One region of the Vogesella sp. AC12 genome, then DNA from elsewhere that is predicted to be linked to it. Evidence: riboswitches for the same ligand, from Rfam matches in the RefSeq annotation. Region 1 holds a riboswitch; the other holds the start of a gene.
The links. Region 1 has a riboswitch for cobalamin ahead of NOM55_RS15360 (TonB-dependent receptor). Riboswitches for the same ligand answer to the same signal wherever they lie in the genome.
Positions count from the first base shown of each region.

Region 2: it holds a riboswitch for cobalamin, as region 1 does, so the genes downstream of both, NOM55_RS01240 (iron ABC transporter permease) here and NOM55_RS15360 (TonB-dependent receptor) in region 1, are expected to answer to the same signal.

Region 1 covers NZ_JANFNU010000012.1:99,125-106,700, reverse strand. Annotated here, with positions in the region: gene speB (agmatinase) at 82-1,050, shown strand; gene NOM55_RS15380 (hypothetical protein) at 1,119-2,249, shown strand; gene NOM55_RS15375 (adenosylcobinamide-GDP ribazoletransferase) at 2,330-3,139, opposite strand; gene NOM55_RS15370 (histidine phosphatase family protein) at 3,204-3,812, opposite strand; gene cobT (nicotinate-nucleotide--dimethylbenzimidazole phosphoribosyltransferase) at 4,001-5,032, opposite strand; cobalamin riboswitch at 5,150-5,358, shown strand; gene NOM55_RS15360 (TonB-dependent receptor) at 5,527-7,500, shown strand.
Region 2 covers NZ_JANFNU010000001.1:228,702-236,277, forward strand. Annotated here, with positions in the region: gene cobO (cob(I)yrinic acid a,c-diamide adenosyltransferase) at 1-342, opposite strand, end outside; gene NOM55_RS01235 (ABC transporter ATP-binding protein) at 339-1,088, opposite strand; gene NOM55_RS01240 (iron ABC transporter permease) at 1,088-2,116, opposite strand; cobalamin riboswitch at 2,221-2,590, opposite strand; gene NOM55_RS01245 (alpha/beta hydrolase) at 2,725-3,309, shown strand; gene NOM55_RS01250 (Card1-like endonuclease domain-containing protein) at 3,432-4,541, shown strand; gene NOM55_RS01255 (ABC transporter substrate-binding protein) at 4,753-5,487, shown strand; gene trpE (anthranilate synthase component I) at 5,547-7,013, opposite strand; gene NOM55_RS01265 (phosphoglycolate phosphatase) at 7,195-7,576, opposite strand, start outside.

The DNA.
Region 1 (7,576 bases):
CAGCCTCAAACCGTCGGCTGTACAGATGGACGGTAATCGTCGTGGCGCGTCGCCGCGGCGTGCTCTTCTTGCGGAGCGAACATGTCTGACGATCAAATCAAGGGCGACGGCGCCATTCGCCGCCAGAGCTTGTACGGCTCCTCCATCGAAAATACCTACGCCGGCGTGCTGTCCTTCATGCGCCGCAACTACACGCGCAACCTCGACGGCGTCGACGTGGCGGTGTCCGGCATTCCGCTGGACCTGTCGGTGACCTACCGCTCCGGCGCGCGCCAGGGGCCGCAGGCGATCCGTGCCGCCAGCGTGCAGCTGGCCGAGCTGAAGCCCTACCCGTGGGGCTTCGACCCGTTCGACGACCTGGCGGTGATCGACTACGGCGACTGCTGGTTCGACGCGCACAACCCGCTGACCATCAAGCCGTCCATCATTGAACACGCGCGCACCATCCTCGCTTCCGGCGCCAAGATGCTGACCTTCGGGGGCGACCACTTCGTCACCTATCCGCTGTTGATCGCGCACGCCGAGAAGTACGGTAAGCCATTGGCATTATTGCACTTCGACGCGCACTGCGATACCTGGCCCGACGACGAGCCGGATTCGCTCAACCACGGCACCATGTTCTACAAGGCGGTGAAGGAAGGCCTGATCGATCCGGCCAAGTCGGTACAGGTCGGCATCCGCACCTGGAACGACGATTTCATGGGCCTCAACGTGCTGGGCGCGCCGTGGGTGCACGACAACGGCGTCGATGCCACCATCGCCGAGATCAAGAAAACCATCGGCGACGCACCGGTGTACGTCACCTTCGACATCGACTGTCTCGACCCGGCGTTTGCACCGGGCACCGGCACCCCGGTACCGGGCGGCCTCACCACCGCGCAGGCGCTGAAGATCATCCGTAATCTGGGCGACCTCAACATCGTCGGCATGGACGTGGTGGAAGTGGCGCCGAGCTACGACCAGAGCGAAATCACCGCCATCGCCGCCGCGCACATCGCCTGTGACATGCTGTGCCTGATGCGCAACAAGAAGGTGGCCGGCACGCTGTAATACTTGCTTGTCATTGCCAGGGAACGCCGGGGTATCATTGCCCGGCGTTTTTTCTTGGAGGGGTACGCATGGCGAGCAAATGGTGGCTGCTGGCAGTCGGGTTGCTGATGGGTACGGCGCAGGCTGAATCGTTGCTGTTGCAGGGCACGATAGGCCGGGCAGCGGTGGTGGTGGAGCTGGACATCGGTGCCGATGGTCAAGTGGACGGGCGTTATTTCTACCGCAAGTATCACGAGGATATCGCGCTCAGTGGCCAGCGCCAGGCCGATGGCAGTCTGCTGCTGGATGAGAATCCAGGTGATGCCGGGCAACGTAGCGAGCTGACTTTGCGGCCACAAGGACAAGGCTGGCAGGGTAAGTGGCAGCGGCCTAAGTCCAAGCAGGCCCTGCCGGTTTCCCTGTCTCCACTCGGTGCAGGGCAACTGGCGCAAAGCAGCGATCCCGCATTGCAGTCTTTCCGGCAATCGTCGCCGTATGACTACGAGCGCATGATGGCGATGAAGTTGAAACCAGGTAAGCGCGAGCACTTTCAGGGCTACACGCTGCAATGGTGGCATGAGCCCGAGAGCGGAATCCGTTTCTTCCGGTTGCTGGACGGTTTTAATCCGGAAGCCATGAAGCGCCTGAACTTGAGGCTGGCAGAGCGGCAGTGGCAAGAAGTGGCAGATTATTTCAATTGCCAACTGGCCGGCAATCAACGTGAGATTGGTGCGGAGTACGAGCAAACCGTTACGCCCAGGCTGATCAACCGGCAATTGCTGAGCGTCAGTGTGTTCACCAGCTACTACTGTGGCGGCTTGCGCCCGGATGAGGTAGACGCACCGTTGAACCTTGATGTGGAAACAGGGCGCGAGCTGCAGTTGGAAGACCTGTTGTGGCTGGGTAAGGGTAAACCGCAGTTGCCGCGTAAGGCTAACGGTGATCGAGTCGACTATCAGTATGAGGAAAAAATGTTGGCACCATGGTTACTGCGCCAGCTAGTCAGGTTGCACCCAGATGAATTCAAGCCTGATGACTTTAGTTGTGATTACCGTAATCCCGAAATGTGGCAGTTAGTCCACTGGTATGCCTCACCGCAAGGGCTGTATGTTGGGCCTTCATTCCCAGTTGAGCGGGGCTGCGAAGAACCAGAGTGGAGCGTGCTGCCATGGTCGCTGGTGCGGCAGCATCCGGGCGCGGCTAATTACCGCTTGCCCTGATTGGTCATGCGGCCAACGTTGGCCGCAAACGAAAACCGCTCCCTGTGCAGGCAGGGCGTGGTTTTTTCATGGGGGCCGGTTCATTGCGGGACGAGCAACAGCAGCAACAACAGGCTTTCGCACAGCTCAATGCCGGCGCCGAGGCAGTCGCCGGTCATGCCGCCCAGTTTCCTTTTCAGGTAGGCCCACCACCACAGCCCGGCCAGCGGCGCTAGCAGCAGCGCCGGCGCCAGCCAGTACGAGGCGGCGGCCAGCAGCGCGGCGTTCAGCCAGAACGATGGCCAGTGCGTGCGCCAGGCGAAGCGCTCGCCGCTGCCGGCGGCGAGGCTGGGCAGCGTCGCCGACCACGCCACGGTGAACAGCCGCGCCCACGCCGGTACTAGCAGCAGCGGTGCGAGGTTGGCCGCAAGGGCGATAAGCCCGTCAGGTAGCTCGGATAAGCGCAGCGCATCCGGGGAATAAAGCGCACCTTGGGAAACCCCCGCCTCCGCCAGCGAGAACTTCAGCAGCAGCATCAGTAGCACCAGCTTGGCGATCAGCTGCATCGCCATGCTCATCACCCCGAAGCTGCCCAGATGCGGGTCTTTCAGTACTTCCAGAAAGCGCTCGCGCGAACGGTGCGCCGCGCCCTGCGCGTCGGCGAGGTCGGCGAGGCCGTCCAGGTGCAGGCCGCCGGTGACCCACAGCCAGGCCAGCAGGCCCAGCAGTGCGGCGAGCCACGGGTCGAGCAGGCTGCCGGCCAGCACGGCCAGCCACACCACGGCGCCGACCAGCAGGCCGACCGGCGCGAACCAGCGCGCGGCGTCGGCCAGCCACGCCGGGTCGAAGGTTTTCAATTGCGGCGTGGGCAGGCGGGTGAGGAACTGCACGGCGAGGATCAGTGAGCGCATGGTCGGGGCGTCGAGGAGGGAGCGTTGTGGGTAACTTCCGGAAACCGGCGTGGCTGTGGATAACTCAGTGGCCGCCGTGATCCGGCGCTTCCAGCCGCGTGAGGTAGGCCGGATGGCCCTCCAGCATCGACAGCTGCGCGAAGCCGCCGCGCTGCACCGCCATCAGCCGTGCTACGTTGAAGTCGGTGCCCAGCAGCTCGGCCAGCAGCACGTTGATCACGCCGCCGTGGCTGACCAGCACGCGGTGGCTGCCGCGCGCCTGCTGCATCCAGTCGGCGAAGCCGGTCAGCACCCGGGTGCGGAACTGCTCGAACGATTCGCCGCCCTCCGGCGTCAGCAGCCCGCGCGCCAGCAGCGTCTGCCAGTCCGGCGTGGTGGCGGCGATGTCGGCCAGCGGCCGGTTTTCCCAGGCGCCGAAGTGGCACTCGGCCAGCAGCGGTGCCACCTGCAGCGGTACGCCGCAGGCCAGCGCCTGTTGCACCGCGAATTCGCGACAGCGCAGCAGCGGCGAGGTGGCCATGCTGGTCACCGGCGCGTGACGCACGATGCGCTGCCAGCTGGCGGCCATGTCGGCGGCGCCACGCTCGGTCAGCGGCAGGTCGGTGTGGCCGATCAGCCGCCCCTGGTGGTCGATGTCGCCGTGGCGCAGCAGGGTGAGGGTGTAGGGGTTCATGGTTCCAGTCTTTTTTGCCACGGAAGTACACGGAAAACGAAGTTTCTGCGAAGCAAAAACACGAACAAGAACGGCTGGCACTCGTGCGGCCAACCTTGCGCCTGGAGGCCGCTTCAGGGTGTCGCGGCAACAGGCCGCTTGCCGGTTTTCTTCTGTGTCTTTCCGTGTGTTTCCGTGGCTGGAAATAATCAGTTCTTTCCTGCGACGCCGGCCTCGGCAAAGGTGGCCATGCCGGCGTGCAGCGCGATCGCCTGTTGCAGCAGCGGGATCACCGTCGCCGCGCCGGAGCCTTCGCCCAAGCGCAGGCCGAAGTCGACCAGCGGCGTCAGCCCCAGGGCCGCCAGTGCCAGCTGGTGGCCGGTTTCCTGCGAGCAGTGGCTGGAGATGAACCACGGCGTGACCGCCGGATCGATGGCCTGCGCCGCCAGCGCGGCGGCGGTGCTGATGAAGCCGTCCAGCAGCAGCGGCACGCCCTGCGCCGCGCCTTCCAGATAGAAGCCGGCGATGGCGGCGATTTCCAGCCCGCCCAGTTCCGCCAGCAGCGCGCGGCCGTCCAGCTTGGCCGCTGCCACGCGCGCCAGCGCGTCGGCCACCACCTGCCGTTTCAGCGCCAGCCCGGCGTCGTCGACACCGGTGCCGCGGCCGACGATGCTGTCCACACTGTGGCCGGTCAGGCGGCAGATCAGCGCCGCCGACGGCGTGGTGTTGCCGATGCCCATGTCGCCGGCGATCAGCAGCGTCGCGCCGCTGGCGATGGCACGCCGTGCCGCGTCGCGGCCAACGGCTAGCGCCTGCTGCACCTCGTCGCTGCTCAGCGCCGCCTCGCGGCGGATATTGCCGCTGCCGGCGCGCACCTTGGCGTGCACGATGGGCAGGCCGTCAAGGTTGGCCGCCACGCCGGCGTCGACCACCTCAAGCCGCGCCTGGTTGACGCGCGCCAGCACGCTGATCGCCGCGCCGCCGTGCACGAAATTGGCCACCATCGCGCCGGTGACCGCCTGCGGATAGGCCGACACCCCCTCGGCGCAAACGCCGTGATCGCCGGCAAACACGGTGATCGCCGGCGACAGCGGCAGCGGCACCTCGCGCCCCTGCAGCGCGGCCAGCCGGCAGGCCAGGCTCTCCAGCTGGCCGAGGCTGCCGGCGGGTTTGGTCAGTTGCTGCTGGCGGGCCTGGGCGGCGGCGAGGGCGGACAAATCTGGGAGGGGAATGCGCGACATGATGGCTCCTGACAACGAATGGGGCAGACCTTACGGCAGGGCCGCCCATGCTGGCAACCGTCTTGAGCAGGAATAAGCTAATTGCCGCTGCGGCGGGATTTGTGCGGCGCACACGGGTATAATTGCGCCCCTGCAGGTGTCCGGCCTGTCAACGACAGGCCGGGTGAAACGGGAAGCCGGTGACAATCCGGCGCTGCCCCCGCAACGGTAAGGCCTGATCGCGCGCCGCGCGATCCAGGAGCAACAATCGCCACTGTCCATCAGGACGGGAAGGCGTTGCCCCGCAAGGCCGAGCCCGGAGACCGGCCTGCAGCGTGCCCGTGCGGCCGGAAGCGTGTCAGCGACACCCCGGCGGCACCGGGTGCAGCGACGTGGCGGAATCGCGTCGTGCTGGAGCATCGCGGGGAGGCGATCTGACAGAACGTTGGCCGCAATGGTCGGTGTATGTCCTTATTTCTCCGCACTCCCTTTATCTCACCCCGGAGTGTGTATTCATGTTCAAGAGCAAACCGTTGGCCGCGCTGGTCGCGCTGGCCTGTAGCCCGCTGGCCTTGGCCGCGACCCCCGTGACCCAGCTGGATGAAGTGGTGGTCACCGCCAGCCGCAGCCCGGACAAGGTCAGCGACCTGCCGGTCAACGTGTCGGTTATTACCGCCGCCGACATTGCCAACAGCACCGCGCGCACGGTGCAGGACCTGCTGTCGACGCTGGCTGGTGTACACGTGTTCAACAACACCGGCTCCGCCGACAGCGCGATGGTCGACTTGCGCGGCTTCGGCATGACCGGCATCAGCAACACGCTGATCCTGATCGACGGCGTCAAGCAGAACACCAACGACCTGTCTGCGCCGAACCTGGGCGTGGTGCCGCTGAGCGAGATCGAGCGCATCGAGGTGGTACGCGGCAGCGGCGCGGTGGCCTACGGCGGCGGCGCTACCGGTGGCGTGGTCAACATCATCACCCGCAGCGGTTTCAAGGCCGCCAACGGCGTGCAGGCCACGCTGACTGCCGGCAGCTACAACCTGAAAAAGCTGGATCTGTCCGGCCACCTCAGCGGCCAGCAGGTGGCGCTGGATGCCTTTGTGAAGTCGCTGAGCAGCGACAATTACCGTGCCAACAGTGCCGAGCGCAACGACAGCGCCGGCCTGACGGCCACCGTGCGCCACCAGGGTGGCGACGTGCGCCTCTATGCGCGCAGCAGCAACCAGGACTTGCGCATGCCGGGTGCCCGTAGCGTCAACCCGGCCACTGGCGTCGACGAGTTCGGCAATGATCCGCGCGGCACCAGCAAGCCGAACGACTACATGGACATCAAGACCGATGCCTTTGGCGTGCAGGCGCGCCAGTCGCTGGGCGAAGGCATGCTGTCGCTGGATGTGGCCACGCGCGCGAAGCAGTCGCAGTCCGAGGCTTCCGGCTGGCTGGAGCAGCGCGATCTGGACGAACAGTCGGCCAGTTTGCGTTACGAGCAGGAGCTGGGTCGTCACCGGCTGGTGTTCGGCGTCGATACGCTGCAGAGCGATATGGACGTGAATAACGGCAGCCCCGCGACGCTGTCGACCCGCATTCGCCAGCGCCATGTTGGCGGTTTTGCCGACGTGCTGCTACGTCCGCAGGCCGGGACTTCGATCAGTATCGGTGGTCGTACACAGCGTATCGAGGACAGCGCCGTCGATTTCACTGGCTTTGCCAATAGCTACCGCACCAACAAGGAGCTGCACGCCTGGCAGCTGGGTGCTCGTCAGGCGCTGACCGGCCAGCTGGAGGCGTATGCCAAGGTTGGCCGCAGCTTCCGTCTGGCCAATGCCGACGAGCAGGCTTATGTGTCCTCGCCATTGCTGCCGCAGACCTCGCAGGACAAGGAAATCGGCCTGGACTGGAAGCAGGGGGGGCAGGCGCTGCGCGCGGCGTGGTTCCGTTACGACCTGACCAATGAAATCCATTTCAACAAGCTGGTCGGTTTCTTTGGCAGCAACGTCAATCTGGCGCCGACCCGTCGTCAAGGCCTGGAGCTGGAAGGGCGCAGTCAGCTGGCGGCCAACCTCGAGCTGAACGGCAACCTGACCTGGCAGCAGGCGACCTTCCGTCAGGGCGCGGCGGGTGGCGTCGAGCTGGCCGGCAACGAGGTGCCGATGGTGCCGCAGCAGCTGGCCACGCTGGGCCTGAGCTGGCTGCCGCAGGAGGCCAGCCGCATCGGCCTGCAGCTGCAGTATGTCGGTAAGCAGCGGCTGGACAACGACCAGGCGAACCAGTTCGACAAGCAGCTGGATGCCTATACCGTACTCAACGCCAAGTTCAGCCACCGCTACAGCAAGCAGCTGAGCGTGGCACTGGACGTCAACAACCTGTTTGATCGCCGTTATGCTACTTACGGTATTCGCTCCGGCTCAACTGGCTCGACCGGCAAATACGATCTGTACCCGGCTGCCGGCCGCAACGTGCAGGCCTCGCTGACGATCAACTACTAAGCCGTTCACGGTCGGACACCGCCCCGGCTGGCTAGGTCCGCCCCTGTTGTCGCCCTTATCGGGAGGCAACGGGGGC
Region 2 (7,576 bases), on a different contig from region 1:
GGCACGGGCGACGTCGCGCTCGCGGTCCTGCGTGTTCCAGGTGTAGCCCTCGCCCATCGCGTGGAACTGCACCTCGTCAGGGAAGCGGCGCAGAAAGCGCTCTTCGCCGGTGGACATCGCGCCCTTGATGAACTGCACTACGCCGACCTGCATCTCGTGGCCGAGGCCGCGCATCACCATGCCGAAGCCGCTGGAGCTTTTGCCCTTGCCGTTGCCGCAGTTGACGATGAACACGCCGCGGTGCTGGTCGGCGGCGGCGATCTTGGCGTCCATGATTTCTTTTTTGCGCGCCATGCGCGCGTTGTGGCGCTCGGTGCGGCCCTGGTCTTCGGTGTGGCTCATGATGGGTGTCCGGGTAAAAAGCAGGGGCGGCCTGCGTGGTGGAGTCGGGTTAGCGGATAGCCGAGCACGGCGGCGAGGTGTTCGGCGTTAAGTTCGGCCAGCGGGTACTGACGGTGCTGGCCGTGCTCGTCGAGCAGCAGCGCGTGGCTGGCGCAGGCCGGGGCCAGCTGCAGGTCGTGGCTGACCAGCAGCACCGCCTTGCCCTGCGCGCACCAGCGGCCGATCTGCTGCTGCAGCGCGGCCTGATGGGCGAGGTCGAGCGAATTGGACGGCTCGTCGAGCAGGATCAGCGGTGCGTCCTGCGCCATCACGCTGGCCAGTGCCACGCGCTGGCGCTCGCCGCCGGACAAGGCCTGCAGCGGTCGTGCCGCCAGACGGCCAAGGTCGAAGGCGTCCAGCGCGGCGGCGACGCGTTGCGGGTTGTCGCCGGCATCCGGCCAGGCAAAGCGCGCGGCGGCGACGGCATCCTGCACCGCATAATCAAAGGCATCGTGGCTGGCCTGCGGCAGCAGGGCGAGGCGTTGTGCGCGTTGGCGCGGCGTCAGCTGCGGCAAAGGTTGGCCGCAGAGGCGGATGTGGCCGCCGTCGGCGCGGCGCAGCGCCGCCAGCGTGGCCAGCAGCGTGCTTTTGCCGCAGCCGTTGCGGCCGGCGATCCACCAGCATTCGCCGGCGCGGACCTGCCAGGTGAGCGGCTGCAGCAGCGTGCGGCGCCCCTGGCGAAGGGTGAGCTGGTCACAGTGCAGCATCAGGCTAGCCTCCGGCGGGTGCGTTGCAGCTGCCAGAACAGCACCGGCACCCCCAGGAGCGCGGTCAGCACGCCGACCGGCAGCTGCATCGGCGCGACGACGGTGCGCGCCAGGGTGTCGGCCAGCACCAGCAGCGCGGCGCCGCTGAGCACGGCGGCGGGGATCAGCCGGCGCAGGTCCGGGCCGCACAGCAGGCGGCAGGCGTGCGGCACCATCAGGCCGATGAAACCGATGCTGCCGCCCTGGCTGACGGCGCTGGCGGTCAGCACTGCGGCCAGTACCAGCAGCAGGCGGCGCAGCATGGCCACCGGCACGCCCAGCGTCAGCGCGTGGTCGCCGTGCAGCGCCAGCAGGTTGATCGCCGGCGCCTGCCACCACGCCAGCAGCACGGCCGGCAGCAAGGCCAGCCACGGCCACGGCCGCAGCGGCGTGCCGGCGATGTCGCCGACCAGCCAGAACACCATGCCGCGCAATTGCGCGTCCGGCGCGATGGTGAGTAGCAGCGAGATCAGCGCGCCGCAGGCGGCGGACAGCAGCACGCCGGTGAGCAGCAGCAGCACCGTGCCGCTGCTGCGCGCAAAATCGCGGCGCGCCAGCAGGAACAGTAGCGCCGACAGCGTCAGCGCGCCGGCGACGGCGGCGCTGTCCACCTGCCACAGTGCCAGCCCCAGCCACAACGCCAGTAGCGCGCCGACCGATGCACCGCCGGAGACGCCCATCACGTAAGGATCGGCCAGCGGATTGCGCAGTAGCGACTGCATCAGCACGCCGGCTAGCGCCAGCGAGGCGCCGGTGACCCAGGCGGTCAGCGCCCGTTCCAGCCGCAGGCTGAGCAGGGTGTCGGCAAGCTGGCTGCCGTGACCGCTGGCGGCCAGCCACAGCTCGCCGGCGCCAAGCGCGATGGAGCCGCTGCTGCAGGCCAGCAGCAGGCTGCCGCCACTGAGCAGCGTCAGCAGTGTCAACAGGGGCAGGGTGGGTAAGCGCAGGGCGCCGCGCAGCGGGCGGTCCAGCGTCAGGCTGTGGGACATGGGCGCGATATCGAAATCGCGGAAGGGGCAGGCGTCAGGCGCACGGATCAGCAATCTGACCGGATGCCGCCCTCCGCAGCATGTGTCGGGACGCACTGACTGGCAGTGCGCGCGTTCGCCGTGGCCGGTATCCGGGCTGGTTTCGCCGTCTGCCCGCCTTCCCGTGATGACTCACAGTGGCGATGGGCAGGGCGGTCATGACGGCAGGGCCGGCAGACCTTAGAACTCGTTCAAGGTTTAGCGAGCTCACGCGAGGCAAGGCAAAAACGACTGAGGAAGTGGCATTTGTTACTAATATAAACAAGCATGCCGAAGTCGTTTTTAACGCCGTATCGCCCCATTGGGAGCAGTCGCAGCAGACATTGAACAGGTTCTTCAAGAAACGCACCGTTGCGGGGGCAGCACAGGGGTCACCTGTTTCCCGTTTAACTTGCCGGCATGCGCCGGCGAAGCACCAAGGCAGGCGGCGATTTTAGCAGATCGGCAGCCCATGCTGCCGGCTTTTATATTTTCAAAAAGAATAACAAAACAAAAAATAATTATTTTTGGAAATATGATGGCACGGTTATGGTGACGGCAGAATCTTTCCATACCTTGGGGGCAGCAGCATGGCGCACGATTTTTCCGGCTTCGAGTACATCATCCAGCCGGGCTGGAATAATTCCGGCCCCGAGCACTGGCAGAGCCACTGGCAGCAAACGTTGGCCGCAACGCGGGTGGCCAACCACGACTGGCAGACGCCGCAGCTGGACGACTGGCTGGCGGCGCTGGACGCGGCGGTGGCGGCCGCCACACTGCCGGTAATCGTGATCGCGCACAGCCTCGGTTGCGCCACGGTCGCGCATTATGCGGCGCGCTACGGCAACAAGCTTGCCGGTGCGCTGCTGGTGGCGCCGGCCGATGTCGAGCGCGCCAGCGCCCCGGCCGCGCTGCAGCCGTTCGCGCCGCTGCCGGAGCAGGCGCTGCCGTTCCCGGCGCGGGTGGTGGCCAGCGACAGCGATCCGTTCAGCCTGCCGCTGCGCAGCGCGCGGATGGCGGCGCTGTGGCAAAGCCCGCTGCACTGGCTGCGCGACGCCGGTCATATCAATGTCGCGTCCGGCCATCGGCAGTGGCAAGACGGGCTGGTGCAGCTGGCGGCGCTGGTGGCCGATATCCGCCAGCAGGCGCAGCCGCGCGCCGCGGCGTGCGCCTGAGCCGGCGGCCAACCCTGGCGGTCAAGCGCTTGTACTGACGCGCGCGGCGCGGCAATGGACGTGGCATTTGCGGCGGGCTTGGGCATAGAATTCAGTCATGCCCTGTCCCGCTGGAGCGCGTCATGCACCTGTTGGCCTTTGTTGACCATGTCGTCAGCGACATCATTACCCCGGCGCTGGACCCGCGTTTTGACATCGACCGGGTGACGCTGCTGTGCCACCGCGCCCACCTTGATCTCGCCTTCGACATCCTCGGCGTCTGCCAAAAGCTGCACCTGACCGCGGCGGTGGAAACGCTGCCGGCGGACAGCCAGCCGCTGGCGCTGCGGCAGCGGCTGCAGGAGCTGGTGCAGGGCGGTGTCTGTTTCAATATCAGCGCCGCGTCGCCGGTGCAGGCGGCGCTGGCCTACGATCTGGCGCGCGAACACCGGCTGCCGCTGATGGCGGTGGAGCACGACAACGACCGCTTGATCTGGCTGCTCGGCGGCGAGAGCAGCCGCCTGCACAGCGGCACCGAGATCGCCGAAGGGCTGTCGCTGGAGGCCTATTTCGCGCTCTACGGCAGCCGCATCCTCGCCATCCACTACCGGCTGGAGCGGCGCAGCCCGCGCCACGAGCAGCTGGCGCGCGATCTGGCCGAACACGCGGCGCTGCGGCCGAAGTCACTGTCGCTGCTCAACCGGCTGTGCAACGACCTGGACGAGCAGCAATTCAGCCAGCACCCGCTGTCCAGCGGCGAACACGTGCTGTACGACTGGCTGCTGGCCAGCGGCATGGTGGAGTTCCGCGACAGCGGCCACATGCGCTGCCTTGATCCGCGGGCGCGCTTCTTTCTTGCCGGTGGCTGGCTGGAGGTGTGGCTGCTGTCGCAGGTGGCCGAGCTGGCGCAGATCCTGCCGATCAGCGACGCCGCCGTCGGCGTCAAGATCAGCCATCACAATGTCGAGAACGAATACGACGTGGCGATCCTGTGCAACAACCACCTGTACCTGATCGAGTGCAAGACCGCCGCCCCCACCAGCTTCCAGCAGCGCGGCGTGGGGCTGGAGAACCTGTTCAAGCTCAACAGCGTCGCCGGCCTGGGCGGCCTGCACGCCAAGGCGATGCTGGCCAGCCTGTACGTGCCGACCGAAAGCGAGGTCGGCCGCGCCGAATCGCAGCGCATCACGCTGCTGGCCGGGCCGCAGCTGCGCCAGGCGCGCGAGTACCTGCGCGAGTGGCTGATGAGCTGAGCGTGGTCAGGACTCGCGGCAATGCCGCGCCCTGTCGCATTCGCGGCCGCGCACAAGGCCGCATCCGGCGTCCCGTACTGCCACTGCGGCGCCAGCGGTGGCGGCCGTGCCACAGTGGCAAAATATGTCATCGTGTTTGTGAGAAAAAGAATTTTTTGTGACAGGCTTTCTGCTATCTTTGCCGCCGATCCCATTTTCCCGGACGGTTGCCATGCGCCTGATCCCGATGCTGCTGCTGGCCGCGGCCAACCTTGCCAGCGCCGACAGCCTGCTGCTTGCCACCGAACACTTCCCGCCGTACCAGATCGAGCGCGACCAGCGCGTCAGCGGCTTTGTCGCCGACAAGGTGATCGCGATGCTGCGCCAGGCCAATCTGCCGTACCGGCTGCGCGCCTATCCGTGGCAGCGCGCCTACAACACGGTGCTGGCAACGCCGCAATCCTGCCTGTTCTCGGTGACGCGCACGCCGGAGCGCGAGGCGTCGTTCCAGTGGATCGGGCCGCTGACGCACAGCGAGTGGACGCTGTACGCGCTGCGCGGCCGCTTCATTTCGTTTCGCAGCCTCGACGAGGTGCGTCACCTGCGCATCGGTACCTATTACGGCGACGTGCGCGACAGCTACCTGCGCCAGCACGATATGAAGGTCGATGCCGCGCCGCAGGACCGCGACAACATCGACAAGCTGCTGCAGCGCCGCATCGACCTGTGGGCCAGCGACCGCTTCACCGCCAACGGCCTGCTGCTGCAACGGCAGCTGGACACGCGCATCGAACCGGTGCTGGCCTTCAACCGTGTCGACTTGTACCTGGCCTGCAACCGCAAGCTGGACGGCGGCGTGGTGAAACAACTGCAACAGGCGCTGCACATGCTCAAGCGCGACGGCAACTGGCGCGGCATCGAGCAGCGCTACGCCCGCTGGCCGGACATGCCGCAACACCTGCACTGAAACGCATTGCGGCCAACCTTGAAGCAAGGTTGGCCGCAATGTTTTTCAGCGGGTGAGGCTCAGGCGTCGAGGCCGCTTTGCACCAGCTCGGCGGCACGGATCACCGCGCGCGCCTTGTTCTGCGTTTCCAGCCATTCCGATTCCGGCACCGAATCGGCGACCACGCCGGCGCCGGACTGCACGTACAGCACCTCGTTCTTGATCACCGCGGTGCGGATCGCGATCGCCAGGTCCATGTCGCCGGTAAAGCCGAGGTAGCCGACGGCACCGCCGTACACGCCGCGCTTGGTCGGCTCGAACTCGTCGATGATCTCCATCGCGCGCACTTTCGGCGCGCCGGACAGGGTGCCGGCGGGGAAGGTGGCCTTCAGGATGTCGATGTTGGACACCTGCGGCTGCACCTTGCCCTCGACGCTGGACACGATGTGCATCACGTGCGAGTAGCGCTCGATGATCATGTTTTCGGTGATCGTCACGCTGCCGGTGTCGGCGACGCGGCCGACGTCGTTGCGGCCGAGGTCCATCAGCATCACGTGTTCGGCGATTTCCTTCGGATCGGCCAGCAGGTCTTCCGCCAGCGCCAGATCCTCTTCACGCGTCTTGCCGCGCGGGCGGGTGCCGGCGATCGGGCGCACGGTGACGGTGTCGTTCTCGCGGCGCACCAGGATTTCCGGCGAGGCGCCGACGACGTGGAAATCGTCGAAGTGGTAGAAGAACATGTACGGCGACGGATTCAGGCTGCGCAGCGCGCGGTACAGCGCCAGCGGCGATTCGGCGAACGGCATGCTCAGCCGCTGCGCCAGCACCACCTGCATGATGTCGCCGTCGAGGATGTAGTTCTTGGCGTCGCTGACCGCCTGCTTGAACGCTTCCTCGCCGTATTCCGATACCGCCTCGGTGGCGACCGACGGGAGCGACAATGGAATCGCCACCGGCTCGCGCAGCTTGGCGCGCAATTGCGCGAGGCGGGCGTTGGCCTTCTGCAGCGCGTTCGGCACCGCCGGATCGGCGTACACCACCAGGTACAGCTTTCCGGACAGGTTGTCGACCACTGCCAGCTCTTCCGACAGCATCAGCAGGATGTCGGGGGTGCCGACCGGGTCCGGCTTTTGCGTGGCGGCCAACCTTTTCTCGACATAGCGCACGGTGTCGTAGCCGAAGTAGCCGACCAGGCCGCCGGTGAAGCGCGGCAGTCCGGCGATGGGCGGGGTGTTAAAGCGCTGGCTGAAGGCCTCGATGAAGGCGAGCGGGTCGCCTTCGTGGCGCTCGATCACCTTGTCACCGTATTCCACCTGCACGCTCAAGCCCTGCACCCGCAGCCGGGTGGTGGCCGGCAGGCCGATGAAGGAGTAGCGGCCGGAGCGCTCGCCGCCGACCACCGATTCCAGCAAATAGGAGTAGGGCTGGTTGGCCAGCTTCAGGTATACCGACAGCGGGGTGTCGAGGTCGGCGAACAGTTCGAGGGTGACGGGAATGCGGTTGTAGCCGGCGCTGGCCAGTTCGGCGAATTGTTGTGGTGTCATGATCGTTCCAGGGTGTCAGGTCAAAAGGAGCGGGGCGGGGCGGCGTCTAGCGTCGCCATCGCCAACTGGCACGATCGGGCTGGAATCTCATGATGCAGGCTTTATCAAGTGTGGATGCGTAAACGGAACGGCTATTCTTGCGCAAAAACGCCTGCGCCGTACAGAGGCAGCAGGCGTGGTGCCCTTATACGCGCAGGTTTTGCGGCAGTTCGGCGGATTTTTTCAGCAGTGCGAACAGCTCGACCAGGCTGTCGATCACCAGGTCGGCGTGCAGGTTGGCCGCATCGCGGTAACCGTAGCTGACCGCCACCGGCAGTGCGCCGGCGGCGCGGGCGCACTGCACGTCGTTTTCCGAGTCGCCGACCATCACGATCTGCTGCGGGGTGATGCCCAGCACCTCGGCGACATGCCGCAGCGGCAGCGGCGACGGTTTTTTCTCGGGGAGGCTGTCGCCGCCGAGGATCAGGCTGAAGGCGCTGTCGATGCCCAGTTGCGCCAGCAGCGGCAACGCCAGCCGTTCCGACTTGTTGGTGACCACCACCAGCGGCAGGCCGAAGCCGTGCAGC